4 regions of the Blautia sp. KLE_1732_HM_1032 genome follow, and region 1 is predicted to be linked to each of the others. Evidence: riboswitches for the same ligand, from Rfam matches in the RefSeq annotation. Region 1 holds a riboswitch; each other region holds the start of a gene.
The links. A riboswitch is a leader RNA that binds a small molecule or an ion and turns the genes downstream of it on or off. The one in region 1 is predicted to bind cobalamin.

Region 1 (5,221 bases):
GCATGATCCTCGTTCTGGTTCATGAATGCATAGGTGGAACGAAGAGACTGAAGCTCCTGGATGTCGTAATTGTCATTTCCCTCAAACTCAACCAGGTTCTCTGTTTTCAGGTTGTAAGCGATATCGATCTCACCTGTCTGAAGAGCCATGGAACGTGTTGTCTGGTCATCCACACATTTCAGTGTAACTTTATCAAGGGGAACTTCTCCATCCCAGTAGTTCTCATTTTTTACTACGATACAGGAATCCGTCGGGCTGAAGGACTCTACTGCATAAGGTCCTGTACAGATCGGTCCTTCCATGGCAAATGTAGAATCATCTACATTTGTATCTACGATCAGAAACAGCGGGTCTGCAAGGCATCCGGCCATGTTTGCATTTGCTCTGTTCAGATGGAAGATCAGGTTCTGTCCGTCAACCTCGAGGCTGTCGAGATCAAAGAATTCCGGAACACGGTCACTCTTTTCAGCGGTACGTTCGATGGAGGCTTTTACCATCTCCGGTGTCATGTCGTCACCGTTGGAGAATTTTACGCCCTCACGGATCTTGAAGGTCCATGTTTTTCCATCGTCACTGTTTTCCCACTCTTCCGCAAGACATGGAACGATCTCACCGTTCTCATCGAATTTTGTGAGGCACTCGCCGATCGCATAACGGGATACAACCCAGCTAAAATACTGCTCTGTCGGCTCCAGTGTATCTGCAAAGCTTGTTACTCCGATGGTGATTTCCTTATCACTTTTTTTGTCACCTTTTGCCTGAGCCACTGTTGCCATTGAAAGGGTCATCATACATGCAAGTGTAGCAGCCAGCACTTTTTTAACTACATTATTTCTCATTTCATCCTCCTAAAGATAATATACTGATTATATGGTGTTGGTTTGTTACAGAGTTGTTTTATTGATCCTGGCGCGGATCCAGTACATCACGGATGCTGTCTCCAAGCATGTTGAAAACAACAACACAGATCACGATAGCGATACCAGGGTAGATCATAAGCCATGGCGCCTTTGCCATGTAGGTTCTTCCTTCATTCAGCATCAGTCCCCACTCCGGTGTCGGCGCAGTTGCACCAAATCCCAGGAATGAAAGGGAAGCCAGCTCCAGCATCATAGTTCCGATATCTGCTGCCGCAGTTACCACCATCTGGGTTACCATGTTGGGAAGAATGTGTACAAGAAGAATTTTCCAGGTCTTTGTTCCGTTTACTATAGCTGCCTCTATGTAAAGACTCTTCTTGACTTTCAAGACCATACTTCGTGCAAGACGGGCATATTTTGTCCAGCTTACAGCCGCAATGGAAATAACGGCATTGACCAGGTTTGGTCCAAGCATACCGGCAATGGCAATGGCCAGTACAAGCCCAGGGAAGGAGATCATCATATCTGCGATACGCATGATCACTGCATCCACAACGCCGCCGAAATATCCGGCAATAACTCCTAAAAATGTACCGATGACAAAGATCACTGCAACCAGACATAAGGTCATGATCAGAGAGGTTCTTGTTCCGAAGATAACACGGGAAAGAAGATCTCGTCCAAGCTTATCCGTTCCGAACGGATGAGCGGAGCTTGGCTCCTGCAGTGATTCGGTCATAACTGCATTCAGTGGATCATATGGTGAGAGCTGCGGCGCAAAGATCGCAATTCCGATCACCACGAGACCCAGAATGAAGAAAAGAGTGAACTGTTTATTTTCTTTGAATGTTCGTAATACCTTTTTCAATTATCTATCCTCCTTAAGTCTTGGATCGAGATAAGTATAGGACAGATCCACAAGCAGGTTGATGCACATGTACAGGATCGCGATCCAAAGTACATAGCCCTGTACAAGAGGATAGTCACGACAGGAAATCGCCTTTACTGCCATATTTCCCATTCCAGGCCAGTTGTAAATGATCTCTACAACTGCAGTACCTCCCAGAAGACTTCCAAGGGAAAGTCCCAACAGCGTTACCAGCGGAAGCATAACATTAGGAAGGACGTGTTTCCAGAGAATGACGCTTTCCTTGATTCCACGCATTCTTGCACCTGTGACATAATCCTGATGAAGTTCCTCCAGCACTGCACTTCTTACCTGTCTGGTATATTTTGCAGACATGGCAAGTGCAAGAGTCAGCGCCGGGAGGATCATGGATTTAAAATCCGTACTGCCTCCTGCAACATTGATCCAGCGAAGCTGAACACCAAAGATGCTGAGAAGGATCAGGCCCAGCCAGAAGCTTGGAACAGATACTCCCACAAAGGTAATTCCTCTCACAAAATAATCCGGGAATTTGTTCTGATATACAGCGGCCAGGATTCCAAGCGGTATGGAAATAATGACCATCATCAGAAGTGCCAGCAACGACATCCTCAGCGTCGGCCAGAAACAGGATACCAGTTTATCTGTTACCGGCATTTTGAAAGAATAGGACTGTCCCATATCTCCTGTAACAACACCCTTCAGCCAGGAACCATACTGCACGAGAAAGGGCTGATCAAGGCCAAGCTCATGTCTTGTCTGTTCCAGAAGCTCTGGTGTAGGAAGATTACCACACTCTGTCAGCATGATCTCCGCAGGATCACCAGGTGACAGGTAGGTCAGTCCAAATGTGAAAAAGCTGATTCCAAATAATACAATGATGATCTGGAGAAATCTTTTTCCTACTTGTTTCTTTGTCACGTTTTACTCCTTTCCTCATTTGATGCGATTTTAACATTGCCGTTTTAATTTAGTTAGATAAAAGAAACTATTGGATTCTTAATATGCAGAATATGCATGGAATTTTAGAAAATTTGCACGAAAAAAGCCCGTGACGAAATACGGGCACACAAAATAAATATGCTTCCTATCTTCCGTAAGAATCATTTTAAAACAATTGCAAGCAGGTCTCCTGACTTAGGATCCTTACCCTCAGACACCTTCCCGGTCTATTTCTCACGCACTCGACCAGTGGTACTTTGTCTGAGGATTTCCCCTTACAGTGACGGGATCGTACCGGATTTACACCGGTTTCCCTATTAATCCTCTCAGAACTTACAACGGCTGATGTGAAAATCAGCAAATGCTGTCAAATTACTGAAACATTATATGATAAAACTATAGTTTATGTCTATGGAAAAATGTTATATTTTTAGAAAACTCATAAATTTTGTTAAAGATGCTTGAATTGTATATATCCCCCATGGGGGATTTGACAATTGGATTTATCTGATCTGCTAAAAAAACACGGATTTTACCTCGCTATTTTTACAAATAGAATAGCAAATGGTAAAACCCGGTTTTCTTACTGTTTCAATATGATTTCAGACAGAAGCGTTCTGAAAAGGTTGTTTACTATCAGGTCAGAGTCTCCGTGATCGCTGCATATGCGATCATTGGTCCGTCTTCAATAATGTTCAGACTGGCTGTCTGATAAAGTACGACTCCGTTTTCAGTTGCAATAGATGTGTAAAGTAAATTTCCATAGTAATCTCTCAGTTCACCCAATTCTTCTCCCTTAAAGAAGTACTCTCCAGGCTTCTTGGATGGATACCAGCATCCGGTATACGGCGCATATTCATAGACTACATTTTCCAAAAGCATCTGACGGTAATGCTTCAGACCATGACATTTCTTTCCCTGGAGATGAAAAACAAGGTGACGGACGTCTCTTTTATCCTGTTCTACTTCCTCCCAGGTCCAGTAGCTGTGTCCGCCTCTTTCGATGAGAATACTTGGAATTCCAAGAGAAGAAGCATAATTGTAGGCGCCACCTGTGGCGGTTGTGGAACGGACCACATATTTTACGCCGATATGCCGTGCCATATGTAATGATTTCTCTGCTGTCTTTTCATCTACAACCCCTACATAATAAACATAGGGATGAAGCTGTTCGAACCCATCTCCGCTATGCAGGTCGATATAATAATCTGCTATGGAAAAAAGCTTTGTCACTATAGCATAGGCAATACGATCTGCAGCTGTTCCCTCAGGATCTCCGGGGAAAACGCGGTTCAGGTTCTTGCCATCCTCATAGACCAGACTCATGGTGCGATGCTCAAAGCCACTGACATTGACCAGTGGAACGATGATCACATTTCCCTTCAGTTCTTCCGGTTGAAATTCTTTTGCAAGTTCCATTGCCGCCTGGATTCCTACATACTCCGCACTGTGTATTCCCGCTGTGATCAGTATCGTCGGTCCGTCTTTCACTCCGCATATCACAGTTGCCGGCATTGCTATGCCGTATCCTGTGATCTTAATTTTCCCCTGTGCCTTCTCTCCTTTTTCAATCACCCAGTCATCAATTTTGATCATTGGTTGTTTCCCTTTTCCTTTTTTATATTTCCGCACTTTTGACGATAAGTATATCATGCCTAACCGAAATTGTACATATCAGAAAAAAGCTTTCGTAACCGTTCATTCTGATCCGACGTACAAAAGCTTTTTTCTTGAATGCTATATAATTTATCTTTTTACCAATTCTTTGGTGATTTCTTCCCAGCTGACTCCTTTTTCAACCATGAGTACCATCATATGATAAAGAAAATCTGAAATTTCGTATTTAATTTCTTCTTTATCCGGATTTTTGGCTGCAATGACGATCTCTGTGCATTCTTCACCGACTTTTTTCAAAATCTTGTCGATTCCTTTATCAAAAAGATAATTGGTATAGGAACCTTCCTTTGGATGTTCTTTTCGGTCAGTGATCACATCATACACATTCTGGAACACGTGAAGAGGATTGGTATCATCGTACTCCTTTTTCATCAGCGGTTTGAAGAAACAAGTACGGTTTCCTGTATGGCAGGCTGCGCCCACCTGCTCCACTTTGGCAAGGATCGTATCATTATCACAGTCAATGGTAAGAGACTTTACATACTGTACGTGGCCGGATGTCAGACCTTTGGTCCAGAGCTCATTCCGGCTGCGACTCCAGTATGTCATTTTTCCAAGCTTCAATGTTGTGTTAAAAGCAAGCTCATTCATATAGGCCAGCATCAGTACTTCATCCGTCCGGTAATCCTGGACAATAACCGGAACCATTCCGTCACTGTTTAATTTAAAGTCCGACCATGCAATATTACTTTTATATGTGTTTACCGGAATTCCGGCTTCTTCGCAGGTTTCCTTAAATGTATGCAGATCATTTTCAAGACTGCTTACATAAGCACCGCAAAGTCCGGACACAGCTGGTTCTCCTAAAAGCTCCAGAATGTTCTCAGATCTGTTTTCATCGGTATGAAGAACAATG
Region 2 (5,221 bases), 1.2 Mb from region 1:
GCACCGATGATCGCCAGTACCCAAAGGACTGTGTTCTTATCTTTCTCTTCTTCTTTTTTCTTCAGTGTTGCGAGCAGTTCTTCAAGTTTTGTTGTATTTAAATTCATAACACTGCACCATCCTTTCTTTCTGTTCGGCTGTACTTTCTGTCAGTAAATCTGCAGCGCAGCGTTTTTTGAGGTCGCTGCACCCGAGCCTTTTTTTAATGTTCTTATTATACCACCATATGTCTGGTTTTACCAGAACTTACACAAATTTTCGCAGAAACATTCTGTAAAAAAATCGCCGTATTTCCGGCATTTCCGGAAAGATACGGCGGTTTTCTCTTATTCTTTATGGGTTCCTCGGATCACTTTGATCCCGCGTTCTTCTATCAGACCGCAGATCTGTGTTATCCGCGGACATTCCTTTTTTTCCTCATTCAGACGGCATACCCCGACATGGATGACGCTGATCTTTTCACTGACCAGCCGATCTGCCTTTTCCAAAATCCCCTCATCTTCAGCAGGTTCTTTTGCATTGGTTTCTTTGCATCCGTTGCATGTCATCACAGCTGCCAGAATCGTATCTTCCGGATAGCCGGAAAAAAAATCTCTTCTTTCCCGAAATGCAGACAGACATCCTGCCCTGGTACACACATCATTGGAATTAAGGCATGTCAAAATCCCGATCTTTTTCATCTTTTTCCCTCTATGCATCCCGCCTCACAGCCAGAATCATAAAAACAAAATATGCATCTTTCCGCGGCTGTCGTAAACGATCTCCGCTTCTACTTTATAGATCCTGCGGATCAGCTCCGGGGTCAGGACTTCTTCCGGCGTTCCGTAACCTTCCAGAACTCCGTCCTTCAGTACATAGATCTTATCACAGTATGCTGCTGCAATATTCAGATCGTGAATAGCGGAGATCACGGTTACATTAAGTTTTTTCACCAGCTCCATCAGCATGATCTGGTGGGTAATGTCCAGATGATTGGTAGGCTCATCCAGAATCAGTGCAGAGGTCTGCTGGGCAAGTGCTCTTGCCAGGATCACCCTCTGCTGCTCTCCTCCGGAAAGAGTGGAAAAGGTACGGTCTGCAAACGCCTCCATCTGTACGGTTTTCAGCGCTTCATCCACGATCTGGTAATCTTTTGCATTGTCCCGTTCCAGAGTCTTTTTATGAGGCGCACGCCCCATAAGAACCACCTCGCGGACCGTAAAATCAAAATTATAATAATTGTGCTGTGCCACCACGGCCATTTTTTTCGCAGAGCTTCGAACACTCATGGAATGAAGCTCCTCGCCGTCCAGATACACGGCTCCTGCGTCTGGTTTCAGAATACGGTAAATGCATTTCAGCAAAGTGGATTTTCCGCTTCCGTTTGGTCCGATGATTCCTACCAGTTCCTTATCCTGGGATTCCATGGAGATTCCCTTCAGGATCTGTCTGGCGTGAAAGCCAACCTGAATATTTTCTGTGGTGATCTTCATTACCGGGCACCTCCGAATCCATAGGATTTCCGCACAAGCAGATAAATAAAGCAGGGAGCACCGATAATGGATACCAGCACACCGATGGGCATCTCGGAATTTTTAAGGATCACACGACATGCCACATCGCACCAGATCAGAAACGATGCACCAAGAAGCGCACTTAAGGGGAGCAGTTTTCTGTGATCTGTTCCAAAAAGGATCCGGACCACATGAGGGATCACCAGTCCCACAAATCCGATTACACCGGCACAGTACACGGCAAATCCGATCATAACAGAAGCAACGATCAGATAAAAAGTCCGCAGTCTGTGCAGATCTGTTCCAAGGGTAATGGATACGTCATCTCCCAGAAGCATCAGATTCAGGTTCCGGTACTGCGTCCAGAAAACAGCCACGCACACCAGCATGACCGGAAGCATTACACCCACTCTGGTCCAGCTTGCTCCGGCAAGACTTCCCATGCTCCACTTCATAACTTCTGTTGCCGCATTTTTGTCATTGGTAATATAAATGACAAAATTGGAAAAAGCAGAACAGACTGCGCTGACCGCCATTCCCGCAAGGATCAGTTTTGCGGAAGTTGCCTTTCCACCCATGTTTGCAATGGCGATCACCGCAAAAGAAGTGATCATCGCGCCAATGAAAGCTGTGATTCCCACAGAGTTTCCACCAAGAAAGCTTCCGATTCCAAGCATGATGGCCAGTGTGGCACCCAGAGATGCACCAGATGAGATACCCAGCACATACGGGTCTGCCAGCGGGTTCTGCACGATAGCCTGCATCACCACGCCGCACACGGAAAGAGCCATTCCAACTGCCAGAGCCAGAAGGACTCTAGGCAGCCGGATCAGCCACACAACATCATGAACTGCGCCTTCCGCATAGGCGGACAGACTTTTTATATGAAACAATTTATAAGCGATAACGCTGTATACATCCTTCAGTGACAGATCCGCATTTCCAAAAGTGATGGCTGCAAGTATGGAAAAAATAAGGAATCCTGCAAGTCCGATGAGAACTGCCACATACATGGATGTTCTGAACACCTTATCTTTTTTTCTCTGTGAAGCTGTTTCTTTCACTGCATTTTCTCCGATCAGTCAAGATTTACGTCCGGATATAATCCCTTTGCAAAAGTTTCGATTCCGTCCTGGGTACGTGTTGCACTTGCATACATCTCACTGAGCATGATCGGGTAAACACGTCCGTTCTTTACTGCGTCAAGGCTCTTCAGGGACTCATCATCCTGGATCACTGCAAGCTGGCTGTTCTTAACAGTTTCCGGATCATCTCCTGCATATGGCATGTAAACCACAAAGATCACGTCAGGGTTGGCTGCGATGATATCCTCTTTTCCAACGGTGGAAGCATCCGGGTTTGCAAGAGTTGCGCCTAACTGTGTTACCATATCTCCGCCAAGGCTCTTTACGCCATAGTTTGTGATGTCATCTCCAAGAGGCTCCAATACCATTACGCTTGGTTTGTCTTTTACATCTGCAGTTGCAGTAAGAGTTTTGTCGATCACTGCTTTTGCATCATCAACGATAGCCTGTGCTTTGTCCTGTACATCGAAGATCTTTCCGATATTTAAGATATCTGTGAATTCATTTTCCAGTGTTCTGTCGCCGTCCGGACGAGTATTGGTGTTGTAGTAGGTGTTGCAGCCTTTGTCGATCCAGTCTGTTACATTTCCCAGATTCTTATCAGAGAAAAGAGAGCTCCAGGATAAGATCATGTCCGGCTCCAGCATTGTTACAGTTTCAAGGGATGGGGTAAATTCGTCAAGATAATTTGTTTTTGAGAATGCTTCTTTGAGATCTTCCGGAACTTCATTATCAAGACCTGCGGTAGCTACCAGGTGGTCTTCCAGACCAAGTGCGAGCATAGTCTCAATGCTTCCCTGATATACAGCAAGGACTTTTTCCGGTGCTTTTTCATAAGTGGTTTCGATTTCGTTTCCATCGTAATCATAGGTTGTGATGGTCAGAGGATATTCTGTCTTGGTTGCCTCTGCGGAAGAATCTTCGGTGTCTGCAGACTCTGTACTGTCTTCTGCTGCCGGCTGGTTGTCTTCCTTGATGGTCTCGGAGTCTGCTCTCTCTGCGGCATAAACAGCCGGAGCCGCTGATACGGTCATTGCCGCTGCCATTACCATTGCCATGATTCTTGTGGATACATACTTGTTTTTCATTTCATTTCCTCTCTTTTCGCCTGTTTTATCTCCTGTTGCCTATGGGTAACCGAAAAGATGGGGCTTCATAAAATCTGCACGGAACACTTTGTACGGAAGCTCCCACTTACATACTGTCAAGCAGGTTTCCTGACTTACAGACTCAGAAAAAACTCCGCAAAATAAAAACTGATACACCATTCATCTTTTAGCCGATCATGAATGATGTATCAGAATTTTCTCCAGAATCTCTCTGACATCGGGATTTCGCCTTCTCACATGAGTTTCTGCAATGGCATGTGAAATCCCTTCTTCTGTATACAGTGGCCGCAACCGCTCAGGCTTTTTACCCGATTCCCTCTCACAGTATCCGGCAGCATATGTGCCGGTGATACTGTTCACTTCACAGCAATTCAATTACGCTGATACTGATTCTAACATACCGGTTTTCCAATTACAACCTTGAGGCCGGATTTTTACAGTTTTTTGCAGAAATAGTCTGCCCGGAGAGATCCCTCTCAGATCTTTTTCAGCTTGGCAAAACCGGCGAACATTTTTTTCACGCCGACTTTGTCAAAGTCTACCGTCACTTCGTAGTCTCTGCCGCCGTCTGCGATATTTTTTACGATACCGACTCCGAATTTCACATGACGGACCGTGTCTCCCTCACCATAGTCCAGGCTGTCCGCCTTCTTCACTGTGAAATCTTTTTTCTGCAGGGTGCTCTTTGCCTGGAAATTCATTTTCATCTGGGCATAGGCGCTTTTCGGAGATACGATATCATCTACCCTGGGCTTTTTCTCCTGAATGGTATGTCCAAGATCTACCAGCTCCCGTGGAACCTCCCTTACAAAACGTGACACACGGTTATACTGAGTCTCCCCACGGATCATCCGCTGTTTTGCACAAGTTAAAGTCAGTTCCTTCATGGCACGGGTGATCCCCACATAACAGAGCCTTCGCTCCTCCTCGATATCCGACGGATCACCGGACCAGATGGAAGCATATCCCGGAAAAACACCGTCCTCCATTCCCACGATAAATACATTTGGGAACTCCAGTCCCTTGGCACTGTGAAGGGTCATCAGCAGCACATAATCCTGATCCGGATCAACAGAATCGATATCTGCCACCAGTGCGATTTCCTCCAGAAATGCAGAAAGTGTTGCCGGCTGTCCGGCCTCCTCCATGGCTTCCTGGAAGGATTCTGTCTTGGAGATCAGCTCATCGATATTTTCGATTCTCGCCTGGGCCTCCTCCGTTTTCTCTGCCTCCAGTTCCTTCACATAACCGGTAAGCTCAATGACCTCTTCCAGGGTTTCACGGACTGTATAGGCCTCTGCCTTACTTTTCAGTCCCTGGATAAAGGATACAAAATCATTGATCTTTCCTGCTGCCCTGCCAATGGACGGTACCTCCTCCACCACGCGGAGCGCATCGTAAAAGCTCAGGTTCATCATATCCGCATAGTCCTGGACACGGCCGATGCTGGTGAGTCCGATCCCTCTTTTTGGCACATTTAAGATCCTGCGCACAGCCAGATCATCACTGGCATTGTCAATGGTCTTCAGATAGC
Region 3 (5,221 bases), 1.1 Mb from region 1:
TGCACTGCAAAAGCACACCCCAGGATCAGGGTCAGCGTCAGAAATATGTATGAAATTATTTTTTTCATTTTTCTTCCTTTTTCATGCTTGAAGAATCAAAATTCAGGGTATACTCAATCTCGTGAGGAGTACTCATGGCTACAGTATCTGCAGTCACTTCCATTTCTGCGTCAAAGACTGTGACCGGGATCTCAAATGTGGAGTTTCCGTCTTTGTTCACCGGCTCATATTTTTCGCCGTCCACGATCATGTAATCATAATTCGGACTGCTCCAGATGATGGTTGCCGTAGCTTCTTTGCCCTTGATCTCTACTTTAGCTGGAGATTCTACAGATGCTCTTCCTGTTCCGCCTGTAAGGGTTACATCCGTCTCATAGGTTCCGTCCTCCAGCTTCAGCTCTTCCGGTTTTTTCCCTTCGGATTTTTTGTCGTCAGAGGTTTTTACAGGATTCTTTACGCTGACTTTATGGTCGTACCATTTGCCTTTTTCTCCCAGGATCGCCACGTTAAATTCCTCACCAATGGCCGGTACCGGGATATCAAATCCGTAAACCTCCTCTGTATAACCATCGCTGTACTTCACTGTATCTGTGGTCGGCTCAATGATCTCTGCTCCGTCCTTCTGGGCATCCTCGGCAGTTCCCGCAAACAGGTTAACGATCTTCTTGGAAACCAGACTTACGTGGATGGTCATTTTACCATCTTTGACCGTGAGCTCTCCTTTTTTGTCATTGGCCTCATTTACATGAAACATGCTGCTGTCTGTACCAAACTCTGCTGTATAAACGCCATCTTCCAGGGTATCTGCTTTGGCTGCATCTGTATCCTTTTCTTCGGAAGCTTCTGCTTCCTCACCGGACTCTGTTTTTGTTTCATCTGTTTTTGCCATCGCAGGCACAGAGCCCAGCACCAGGACTGATGCACTTGCCATTGCAAGAATTAAGTTTACATAGCGTTTTTTCATGATAATCTTCTCCCTTCCATAGATACAGCAATCTGCCCGGAAAACAGTCTTCCTGATCTTTCCGGGCAGTTACATTGATTTCTTATAGGTATCTGAACTCACTCAGATATTTTTATATTTATTATTCTGCGGACTCCTCAGCAGAATCAGCCTCTGTATCTGCTGCTGCATCAGAATCTGCGGACTCCTCAGTGCTTCCCAGAGAATCGATGGCTGCCTTTGTATGCTCTACATAAAGCTTCTCAACTGCTTCGATTCTTCCAAGACCCTCGATCTGGCAGTCAACCTTATCGAAGTTTCCGGATGCTACAAACTGGCTCTTCCAGGAATCCTCCTCATCACCGGCCATATCGTTATTTGCATGGTCTCCGGCAACAACCATCAGCGGACGAAGAACAACGTTCTTGTATCCTGCTTCTTTTACCTTCTCGATAACCTTGTCGCAGGCTGTATCTTCCGGCTTACCCTCTACAGTACCGATGAATGCGTTCTTCAATCCAAGGTTTTCCATCTGTGTCTGCATCTGATCGTATGTAACGTTAGCTGTATGAGATGTTCCATGTCCCATGAATACGAATGCTGTGCCAGCCTCAGCTGCTGCATCCATGCTGTCAAATCCGGCCTCTTTGCAAGCCGTATCTGTGATCGCCTGAGCAACGGCTTTCTTGTCATCATTGATCACAGTTGCATCGTCTCCAACCTCACCGAGCATTGGCTCTGCGATAGCTACAGACTCGAATTTATCTTTATAGCCATTGATCGCTTCTGTCATCTCATCGTACTCAGCACCATGCATCAGATGGGTAGGCTGTACAACCAGATTCTTAACACCATTCTCTACTGCACGGTCAAGAGCCTGCTGCATGTTATCGATCACTTCATCATCTCTTGCCTCTACATGGTTGATGATGATCTGTGCTGTAAATGCTCTTCTTACAGACCAGTCCGGATAAGCTTCTGCAAGAGCATCCTCGATTCCCTTGACATCCTCTGCACGGCTGTCATTGAAGGAAGTACCAAAGCTTACAACAAGAAGTTCATTCTCACCGATCTCATCCTGGTTACGCGGATCGTCCTTGGAAGCATCTCCTGTGTCACGTCCGAAATAATCCGGATCTGCATTCTCACCCTCTACCAGTTCTTTCTGAGCATCTGTCAGAGCATCCCATGCTTCTTTGGCTGCCTTGCAGTCCTCATCTGTTGTGTCGTTTCTTTCCTGTACATAGATCTTGTCGATCAGAGCTGCTACATTATCTGCTGCTTCCTGATCTGCATCAGAAGCCTCTGTGGTATCAGCTGCCTCAGCGTTCTCTTCTGTAGCAGAATCCTCTGCTGCCATTGCTGTTGTAGCCGCACCCATAGAGCATGTCATGGAAACTGCGAGCATCAGAGCTAACATTGTTTTTCTTTTCATTTCTCATTGTCCTCTTTTCATGTATTTCCAGAATACTGATATGTACAAAAAAGCAGCAGCTCTCTGCGGCCGCCTGCTCACACATGATTCTCTGCGCAATACAAATACATAAAAAGAAGTTCTGTATTGTTATGGAGAATACCGATTCGTAAACCGCGAATCCCTGAATCTCACAATAAGGCAGTTCTCCTGACTTGGTTCCACGCTGCTTTCCCTTCCCGGTCTCCCAGTGGTTATAAAAGCAGCTCCCCTTTCACAGTGACGGTATCGTTCCGGATTCTCACCGGATTCTCTTTTGCACATCCGACTGGATGCAACCTTATCATTATAACATTTGCACATATTTTCTTTTACCTGGTTATCTAACTTTTACCACAAACTCATAAATTTGTCAAGATTGATGTCAGACGATTCACGGTTTTCTGTGATCTTCGCTCACCAAAAACACCTCGCGAAATATTACCAGTGAACAGTAACCGGTTTTCTCCCTGTATCTGTCAGTTATTATCAGAATACTTTCTCCAATATTCATGCACATCCTGCATAAAAAACAGCCCCTTTCTGTCATCACCCTGATATCAGAAAAGGACTGTCTTACACTGGATATTCGCAATCCGCTTCGCTACTTGCTCATAACAGATAAACTGCTTTGCAGTTTATCTGTTAAAATACTCCTGCTCCAGGTATCTGGCTACGTAGACTCCGCTGGCAGATGCATGGGACAGAGAATGGGTCACGCCGCTGCAGTCTCCGATAACAAAGAGACCCTTGTGGCAGGTTTCCAGATTTTCGTCGATCTCAACCTCCATGTTGTAGAATTTAACCTCCACGCCATAAAGCAAAGTATCGTCATCCGCGGTTCCCGGTGCGATCTTATCCAGAGCATAGATCATCTCGATGATGCCATCCAGGATACGTTTCGGCATAACAAGACTTAAATCTCCCGGTGTCGCAGAAAGTGTAGGTGTTACGAAACTTTCCTCAATACGGGCTTTTGTGCTTCGTCTTCCGCGGATCAGATCTCCAAACCGCTGTACCATAACACCACCGCCAAGCATATTGGAAAGTCTTGCAATGCTCTCACCGTATCCGTTGCTGTCATGGAACGGCTCTGAGAAATGCTTGGATACCAGAAGGGCAAAGTTTGTATTGTTGGTATGCTTTGCCGGATCTTCGTAGCTGTGACCGTTTACTGTGATGATACCGTTGGTATTTTCATTCACGACAACACCTCGCGGGTTCATGCAGAAGGTACGGACCATATCCTCAAACTTCTCAGTTCTGTAAACGATCTTGCTCTCATAAAGCTCATCTGTCAGACGGCTGAAAACCTCTGCCGGAAGCTCCACACGGACTCCGATGTCCACACGGTTGGAAAGAGTCGGGATCTTAAGCTCTGTACATACCGTCTCCATCCATTTACTTCCGCTTCGTCCTGCGGAGATGATACAGTAAGTTCCCTCGTAACGCTCATCTCCTACAAAAACTGCATAACCGTCTTCAGTTTTTTCTACTTTGTCAACAGATGCGTCAAAATAGAAGTCCACATGGTCTTTCATTTTTTCATAGAGGTTCTGAAGTACCACATAGTTGATATCTGTTCCCAGATGGCGGACTGATGCATCCAGAAGATGCAGGCCGTTCTGAAGGCAGAGCTTACGGATCTCGCTGTTTGTGGTAGAATAAAGTTTGGTTCCCTCACCGCCATGCATCAGGTTCAGTTTATCTACATATTCCATCAGCTCTGTAGCTGTATCCTTGCCGATATGCTGGTACAGAGTTCCGCCAAACTGATTGGTGATATTGTATTTTCCGTCGGAGAAAGCGCCTGCACCGCCAAATCCCTTCATGATCGCACAGGTTTTGCAGTGGATACAGGATTTTACTTTCTTTCCGTCGATGGGACATTTTCTTTTTTCCAGAGGATGACCAGCTTCAAAAACCGCGATCTTTTTCTCCGGATCATTATTCATCAGTTCATAGGCCGCAAAGATTCCACCGGGACCTGCTCCTACGATCAGTACATCATATTTCATAAATAAAAACTCCTTATCTTGTATTGCACATTTTCAGTGCTTTGTTTTTGCACAAACCCTGTCTATTCTACAATAAACGTGTTCAAAAGTCACCGTTTTTTTTCGGTTTTGGAAAAAAATCCTCAATCCTTCCGGAACCTTCCGATCTTAAGCTTTCTTCCATCTGTTTCCACGGTAATAGCACCGTTTTTCATGGTGTATTCCACCTGACTTCCGGCCTCTTTAAGCCGCTCTACGGTTTCCGGTGACGGATGTCCGTAGGTGTTGGTGAGCGAACAGGAAATGATCGCCACTTCCGGCTTTATTTTCTCAAGAAATGCTTCTGTGGTAGAATAACGGGAACCGTGATGTCCCACCTTCAGACAGTCAACATCCTCAAGCCCCCCGGCTGCCAGAAGCTTTTTCTCCGTATCTGCACCGATATCTCCGGTAAAAAGCATCTGAAAATCTCCAAAAGACAACTCCATCACCATAGCTTCCTCATTCACATCTTTTCCTGTGGCATTTTTCTCCGGCCACAGAACAGAAAAAGATACTTTGCCGCAAGGCAATTCATCCCCTTTTACTGCTGTCACGACCTTAACTCCGGCTGTTTTTGCTGCCTCTGCAAGCTCCCTCCACGCATCTGGTCTTTCCGCCCAGGCAGGCAGGATCAGATATCCGGCCCGGATGGTTGTAAGACCTTTTCCCATATATTCCAGAAGCTCCTTCACACCGTTGATATGATCCTGATCTGTATGGGAAATAAAAATCCCATCCAGCCAGGAAATCCCCTGACTTTTCAATGCCGGCAAAAGGCAGTATCTT
Region 4 (5,221 bases), 1.0 Mb from region 1:
CCTGAAGCTTCTGCATAACAATGGTGGTGATATCTGCTGCAGACTGTGCATCGATACCCTTGCCGTAGTTCCATGCCAGAGCCTCCTTCAGCTCTTCCATGGTCATCTTCTTTTCTTCATATACAAGCTTGCGGATCGCATACAGAGAATCTGCCATGTTTGCAATACCAAATCCCTGAGGACCTGTAAAGTTATAAACAGCTCCGCCTTCCTGAACGGATTTGCCTCGTTTCAGGCAGTCATCCACCATACAGGAAAGGAATGGAAGCGGACATCTCTCCGCATGTGCCACATCAATGGCATTATCAGCATTTACAAGCAGGGAAATGAAATATTCCATCTGTTTCTTATATGCATCATAGAACTCATCGAAGCTCTTCATCTCTGTGACATCGCCGGTCTGGACACTGATCTGTACCCCTTTGTCCATACCATTAGAGAAAACCATCTCCAGCGGACGGCACATGTTAAAGAATGCAGCGTCATGCCACCCCTCTGTCTTACCTGCCTTCTGCGGTTCTACACAGCCGATGATGTTATATTCTCTGGCATCTGCAAGAGAAAGGCCGCGGTTCTGCAGTGCAGGAATGATAACCTCATCATTGTAATAAGCCGGAAGTCCGATTCCTGTTCTTGTAAGCTCTGCAGCCTTGATCAGGAATTCATGTGGTGATCCGTTCCATACTCTTACAGAAAGAGACGGTGCCGGAAGGTGCACATGCATAGACGCCTGGATGCACATAAAGGAGAGATCATTGGTCACATCCTCGCCATCCTTGTTCTGACCACCTGCGATCAGGTTCTGGAAAAGGCTGTAGCCTGCAAAGCCTTCTGCAGATGCAGCATCACGGCATTTATTCAGGTCGTTTAATTTTACCCATATGCAGTCCATCAGTTCCTGGGCAAATTCTCTGGTAAGATTGCCTGCTTCCATATCACTCTTGTAATACGGATACATATACTGGTCAAAACGTCCCGGAGAAATAGAATGTCCGCTGCTTTCCATCTGGATCAGCTGCTGTACAAACCAGAAGGACTGGCACGCCTCATAGAAGTTACGGGCGCCCTTCGCCGGTACGCGTGTACAATTGGATGCGATCTGAAGGAGTTCCTGTTTTCTGGTCGGATCCTGACACTGATATGCCATCTGCTCTGCGAGCTCGGCATAGCGATGTGCATAGTCGATAACTGCCTGACAGCTCATGATAACTGCTTCCAGGAAACGGGATTTCTTTGCGTAATCACCATCTCCTACATTACACTCATCCAGTTCCTTCTGAGCTTTGGCAATGATCCCTTCATAGCCGATCGCCAGAACTTCTTCATATTTAACGGTTACGTGTCCTACACCATTGTAGAAATAGTTTCCGGGTGTAAAAATATTGTGGTCAATGGCAAGAATCGCTTCCGGTGCCATGTAGGATGTTGCAAGCTCACTGGTAGTCTTGCCTTTCCAGTATTTATGTACCTCACGGAGCTCCGCCTTGGTTTCCTCCGCAATATAAAATGGATCGGCTGTTCTGGTAGCCACTGTATCCAGCTCATCTTCCAGCCACTGGAAAGAATACTCCGGAAACGTCTGACATCCTCTCGGCGCCAAAGTGCTGCTTCCGACGATCAGCTCCTCATCACGGATGATGATCGGAATGTTGTGCAGGATGTGGGCAAATGCCTTGGCTCTGCGGGTGATGATCGGCTCGTCTTCTGTTGATTTGTAAGACTCTGTGATCAGTTTTGCTCTGGCAGATTCGATCACCGGCATCTTTGCATAAAGATTATCTACAAGATGTGTGATCCTGTCTGTTTTCGGAACATCTGCTATATGAAATTTCTCCATGATTCTCCTTTCTCACAACCGGTTGTTTCTGGTGATCTGTCTGCCTCTACGCTTCCAGAACCGCTCCTGTCCGGCTATGTGCTCATGTAGTTTTATTATACCTTACCCCTACTTCGATGTCAACGAAATCCAACATGTGTTTCTAGCTGTTTTTGTGGTTTTTATCGGTTGCGCCCTGTTGATTTTATTTGTTTTTTTGTATTTTTATGTTTTTCTCTATTGACTTTGTTTTTCTGCTCTGCCATACTTGGATTTATATAGGAATTCCTTTGTTTTTCAGAAAAAATTTATGCAAAGCGGACATTCGTATTCCGCTCTGTCACATGTTCTCAAACAGTAAAAGAGGTGTATTTTTATGTATCTTTCTGATATGCATACCCACTCCATCGCCAGTGGTCACGGCACGGAATGTACCATCACCAACATGGCACGCGCAGCTGCCGAGAAAGGTCTCCGGCTTCTCGGGATCACTGATCACGGTCCCGGCACTCTGGCAGCCGGAACTTCCTCCTATTTCCGCAGCCTTACCTATTCTCCCAAAAAACATTTCGGTGTAGAATTACTCTACGGAATTGAACTGAATATCCTTGACCGCAGCGGAACGGTAGATTTAGATCAGGAATTATTATGTAAACTTGATTACGCCATTGCCAGCATGCATGCCTGGAATTACCGCTGCGGTACCAGAGCTGAAAACACAGAAGCTTTTATCAATGTAATGAAAAACCCCTGTGTAAAGATCCTCGGACATAGTGATAACACTCATTACCCGGTTAATTATGATGCGCTTGCAAGGGCTGCCAGGGAAACCGGCACGATCTTTGAGATCAACGAAGCTTCTCTTGCACCTTATGGCTATCGTGGCGACACAAGAGAAAACTGTTTCGAGATCCTTCGATGCTGCCGCAAATATGATCTGCCGCTGCTTCTTTCCAGTGACAGCCATGGCCCGGAGCATATCGGAGATTTTACCTGTGCTGCTGAGTTTGTTCATCAGGCCATGTTTCCGGAACAGCTGATCCTCAACAACCAGATTCCCAGACTCAAGGTTTTTCTCCAAACCAGAGAATGATCTTCTGTATCTTTTCCGACAGATAACAGATATTGTCCACCCCAAACAAAACAGGCCAGTTCAAACACAGGAATATACATTTTCCTGTATCTGAACTGGCCTGTTTTTTATTTTTCCCGCTGCTTCCGTACAATTTCCGCAAGCTCGCTATATTTACCTGTAACATATCCGAAATTTTCTCTTCTGTGAGGAAGCTTGCATTCGGTGCAGTCTTTAATCCCGCTTTCCGTAAAGCGGAAATTACCACCACATTTATCTCCCAGTGCATATAAAGGGCAATAGCAGAACAGACAATTAAAATTCTCCGGATTTGCTCCTTTATGGCACGGAAAATACTCACAGTTTTTGTGGCTGAAGTAAGAGTATTCTTTGCCTTCCCAGTATGGTTTCTCCATGGCTCTTTTCTCCTCTCCTGACATAACCACACATAATTTTTTCCTATAAAAAAAGAGGTAGCGATGCCACCCCGGGGTAGAAATATAATCCGTTCATGAGTGCGCGGAGGGAACGAATGTATCCGGAGTAGTATCGCCTGCCATTTAATCATGTATAATTCATATGAACAGGCGCATTCCATAAAAAAATGCCTACTCTCGTAAAAAAGTAGACAACGTCCCAGGGGTGCGGAGTCCCTGAAATGGTTGTTACACTTTACACGGAAGTTTAACCTCGCCATAACAAGCAGGTTTCCTGGCTCCGGGATCATGACTCCTCTCTCCTTCTCATACATACGTACAATGGACTATGAGATTCGCTCCTCCGTTACAGTGACCGGATCGCTCAGGTTTCACACCTGATTCCCTTTTCTGTGGACTTCTGATAATCAATATATAACTGTCAGCTATCCTCAGCACTTGCTATGTTCAATATGGAATTATACTGACATCATAATAACATCCTGTTAATTATATGTCAATACTGTTTTTAAAATTTATACATTTTTGAGCATATTTTGTTGCTGTTCATTCCGTTCCATGGGTTTTCAATATTTTTCCTGCCGTCAAAAACAGCCCGACAAACTGCTGTCGGGCTGCTGTATTTTTATTTTCTGTTGTACGTTCTTATTATACAAGACGTCTTACAGATACAATTGTTCTGTATGTAGCATCATTGCTAATCTTGATCCCGTCCTGAGAGTTCGATGCATGAACGATCTGGCCATTACCCATGTAAATAGCCACGTGCCCGCCATAGCAGATCAGATCTCCCGGCTGTGCATCTGCGTAGGATACTTCTGTACCTGCATTCTGCTGCTCATAGGAGGTTCTCGGAAGGCTGACTCCGAAGTTCGCATAGACACTCTGTACAAATCCGGAGCAGTCTGCACCATTGGTAAGGCTTGTTCCGCCCCATACGTAAGGATTCCCCACAAACTGTGTAGCATAATTCACAACAGAAGATCCGGAACCACTGCTGTAAGAAGAACTGTCACTGGCTGAGGATGTGTCCTCTTCATTAGATGTGTCCTCTGCACTTTCTTCAGATGCATCTGTGCTGTTATCGTAATCTGCGTCTGCATTATCCTCTGTATTCTCAGTATCCTCGGACGCATCATCATTCTCACCATTGTCTGCATCTTCATCCACAGCCTCGGTGTCATCTTCAGCAGTATCCTCATCTGCATTCTCGATCACGTCGCCGTCCTCATCGTACTGTCCGTCTTCGCTCTCGTCCGCCTCATCCTGCTGTGCTTCCTGCTCTGCCTGGCGTCTTGCTTCCTCTTCTGCCTCAGCCTGCGCTCTCGCTGCTGCTTCAGCCTCGGCCTGACGTCTTGCCTCTTCCTCTGCTGCAATACGCTCAGCCTCTAATCTCTGAAGCTCTGCAGTCTGCTCTGCAAGAAGGTTGGCATAATCTGTAGCCTGCTGCTGTGCGTAGGCAATCTCATTATCATAATCTGCGGATGTGGCACGCTTCTCATCCAGCTGTGCCTGCAGGTTCTGGGACTCTGCCTCATATTCCTGCTTCATTCCCTCCAGTTCTGACTTCTCCTGTGTGTACTGTGCCTCCAGGTTTGCCACCTGCTGGATCGTATTGGAATATTTTTCAAGACTCTTACGGTCCTGCTCATAAGTTTTCTGTGTGTACTCTGCTCTTGTAAGAAGGTCAGACAGGTTCTCTGCATTCAGCATCATCTGGAACCATGCATCGTCTCCACCCTTCTCATAGAGATACTGGATACGTTTCTTCATTGCCTCATACTGTTTCTGCTTGGCATTTTTGGCCTTCTCAAGGTTGGTCTGTGTAGATGCAATGTCGGCTTCCTTATTGGAGATATCTCCCTCCAGTGTCTGGATCGAAACCATCACGTTTAC

Region 2: it holds a riboswitch for cobalamin, as region 1 does, so the genes downstream of both, NQ489_RS15145 (ABC transporter substrate-binding protein) here and nikB (nickel ABC transporter permease) in region 1, are expected to answer to the same signal.
Region 3: it holds a riboswitch for cobalamin, as region 1 does, so the genes downstream of both, NQ489_RS14535 (sirohydrochlorin cobaltochelatase) here and nikB (nickel ABC transporter permease) in region 1, are expected to answer to the same signal.
Region 4: it holds a riboswitch for cobalamin, as region 1 does, so the genes downstream of both, NQ489_RS14470 (cysteine-rich small domain-containing protein) here and nikB (nickel ABC transporter permease) in region 1, are expected to answer to the same signal.

The regions. Positions count from the first base shown of each region.
Region 1 is NZ_CP102266.1:1,992,435-1,997,655, forward strand. Features, by position in the region: gene NQ489_RS09550 (ABC transporter substrate-binding protein) at 1-839, opposite strand, end outside; gene nikC (nickel transporter permease) at 898-1,728, opposite strand; gene nikB (nickel ABC transporter permease) at 1,729-2,667, opposite strand; cobalamin riboswitch at 2,852-3,040, opposite strand; gene NQ489_RS09565 (M14 family metallopeptidase) at 3,325-4,284, opposite strand; gene hisIE (bifunctional phosphoribosyl-AMP cyclohydrolase/phosphoribosyl-ATP diphosphatase HisIE) at 4,435-5,221, opposite strand, start outside.
Region 2 is NZ_CP102266.1:3,179,432-3,184,652, forward strand. Features, by position in the region: gene NQ489_RS15125 (hypothetical protein) at 1-107, opposite strand, end outside; gene NQ489_RS15130 (CGGC domain-containing protein) at 327-680, opposite strand; gene NQ489_RS15135 (ABC transporter ATP-binding protein) at 717-1,472, opposite strand; gene NQ489_RS15140 (FecCD family ABC transporter permease) at 1,472-2,557, opposite strand; gene NQ489_RS15145 (ABC transporter substrate-binding protein) at 2,572-3,666, opposite strand; cobalamin riboswitch at 3,773-4,062, opposite strand; gene pcrA (DNA helicase PcrA) at 4,164-5,221, opposite strand, start outside.
Region 3 is NZ_CP102266.1:3,044,790-3,050,010, forward strand. Features, by position in the region: gene NQ489_RS14525 (ABC transporter substrate-binding protein) at 1-68, opposite strand, end outside; gene NQ489_RS14530 (hypothetical protein) at 65-964, opposite strand; gene NQ489_RS14535 (sirohydrochlorin cobaltochelatase) at 1,086-2,378, opposite strand; cobalamin riboswitch at 2,541-2,715, opposite strand; gene NQ489_RS14540 (NAD(P)/FAD-dependent oxidoreductase) at 3,035-4,414, opposite strand; gene NQ489_RS14545 (DNA internalization-related competence protein ComEC/Rec2) at 4,537-5,221, opposite strand, start outside.
Region 4 is NZ_CP102266.1:3,027,464-3,032,684, forward strand. Features, by position in the region: gene NQ489_RS14460 (glycyl radical protein) at 1-1,837, opposite strand, end outside; gene NQ489_RS14465 (phosphatase) at 2,193-2,909, shown strand; gene NQ489_RS14470 (cysteine-rich small domain-containing protein) at 3,017-3,304, opposite strand; cobalamin riboswitch at 3,573-3,742, opposite strand; gene NQ489_RS14475 (C40 family peptidase) at 3,974-5,221, opposite strand, start outside.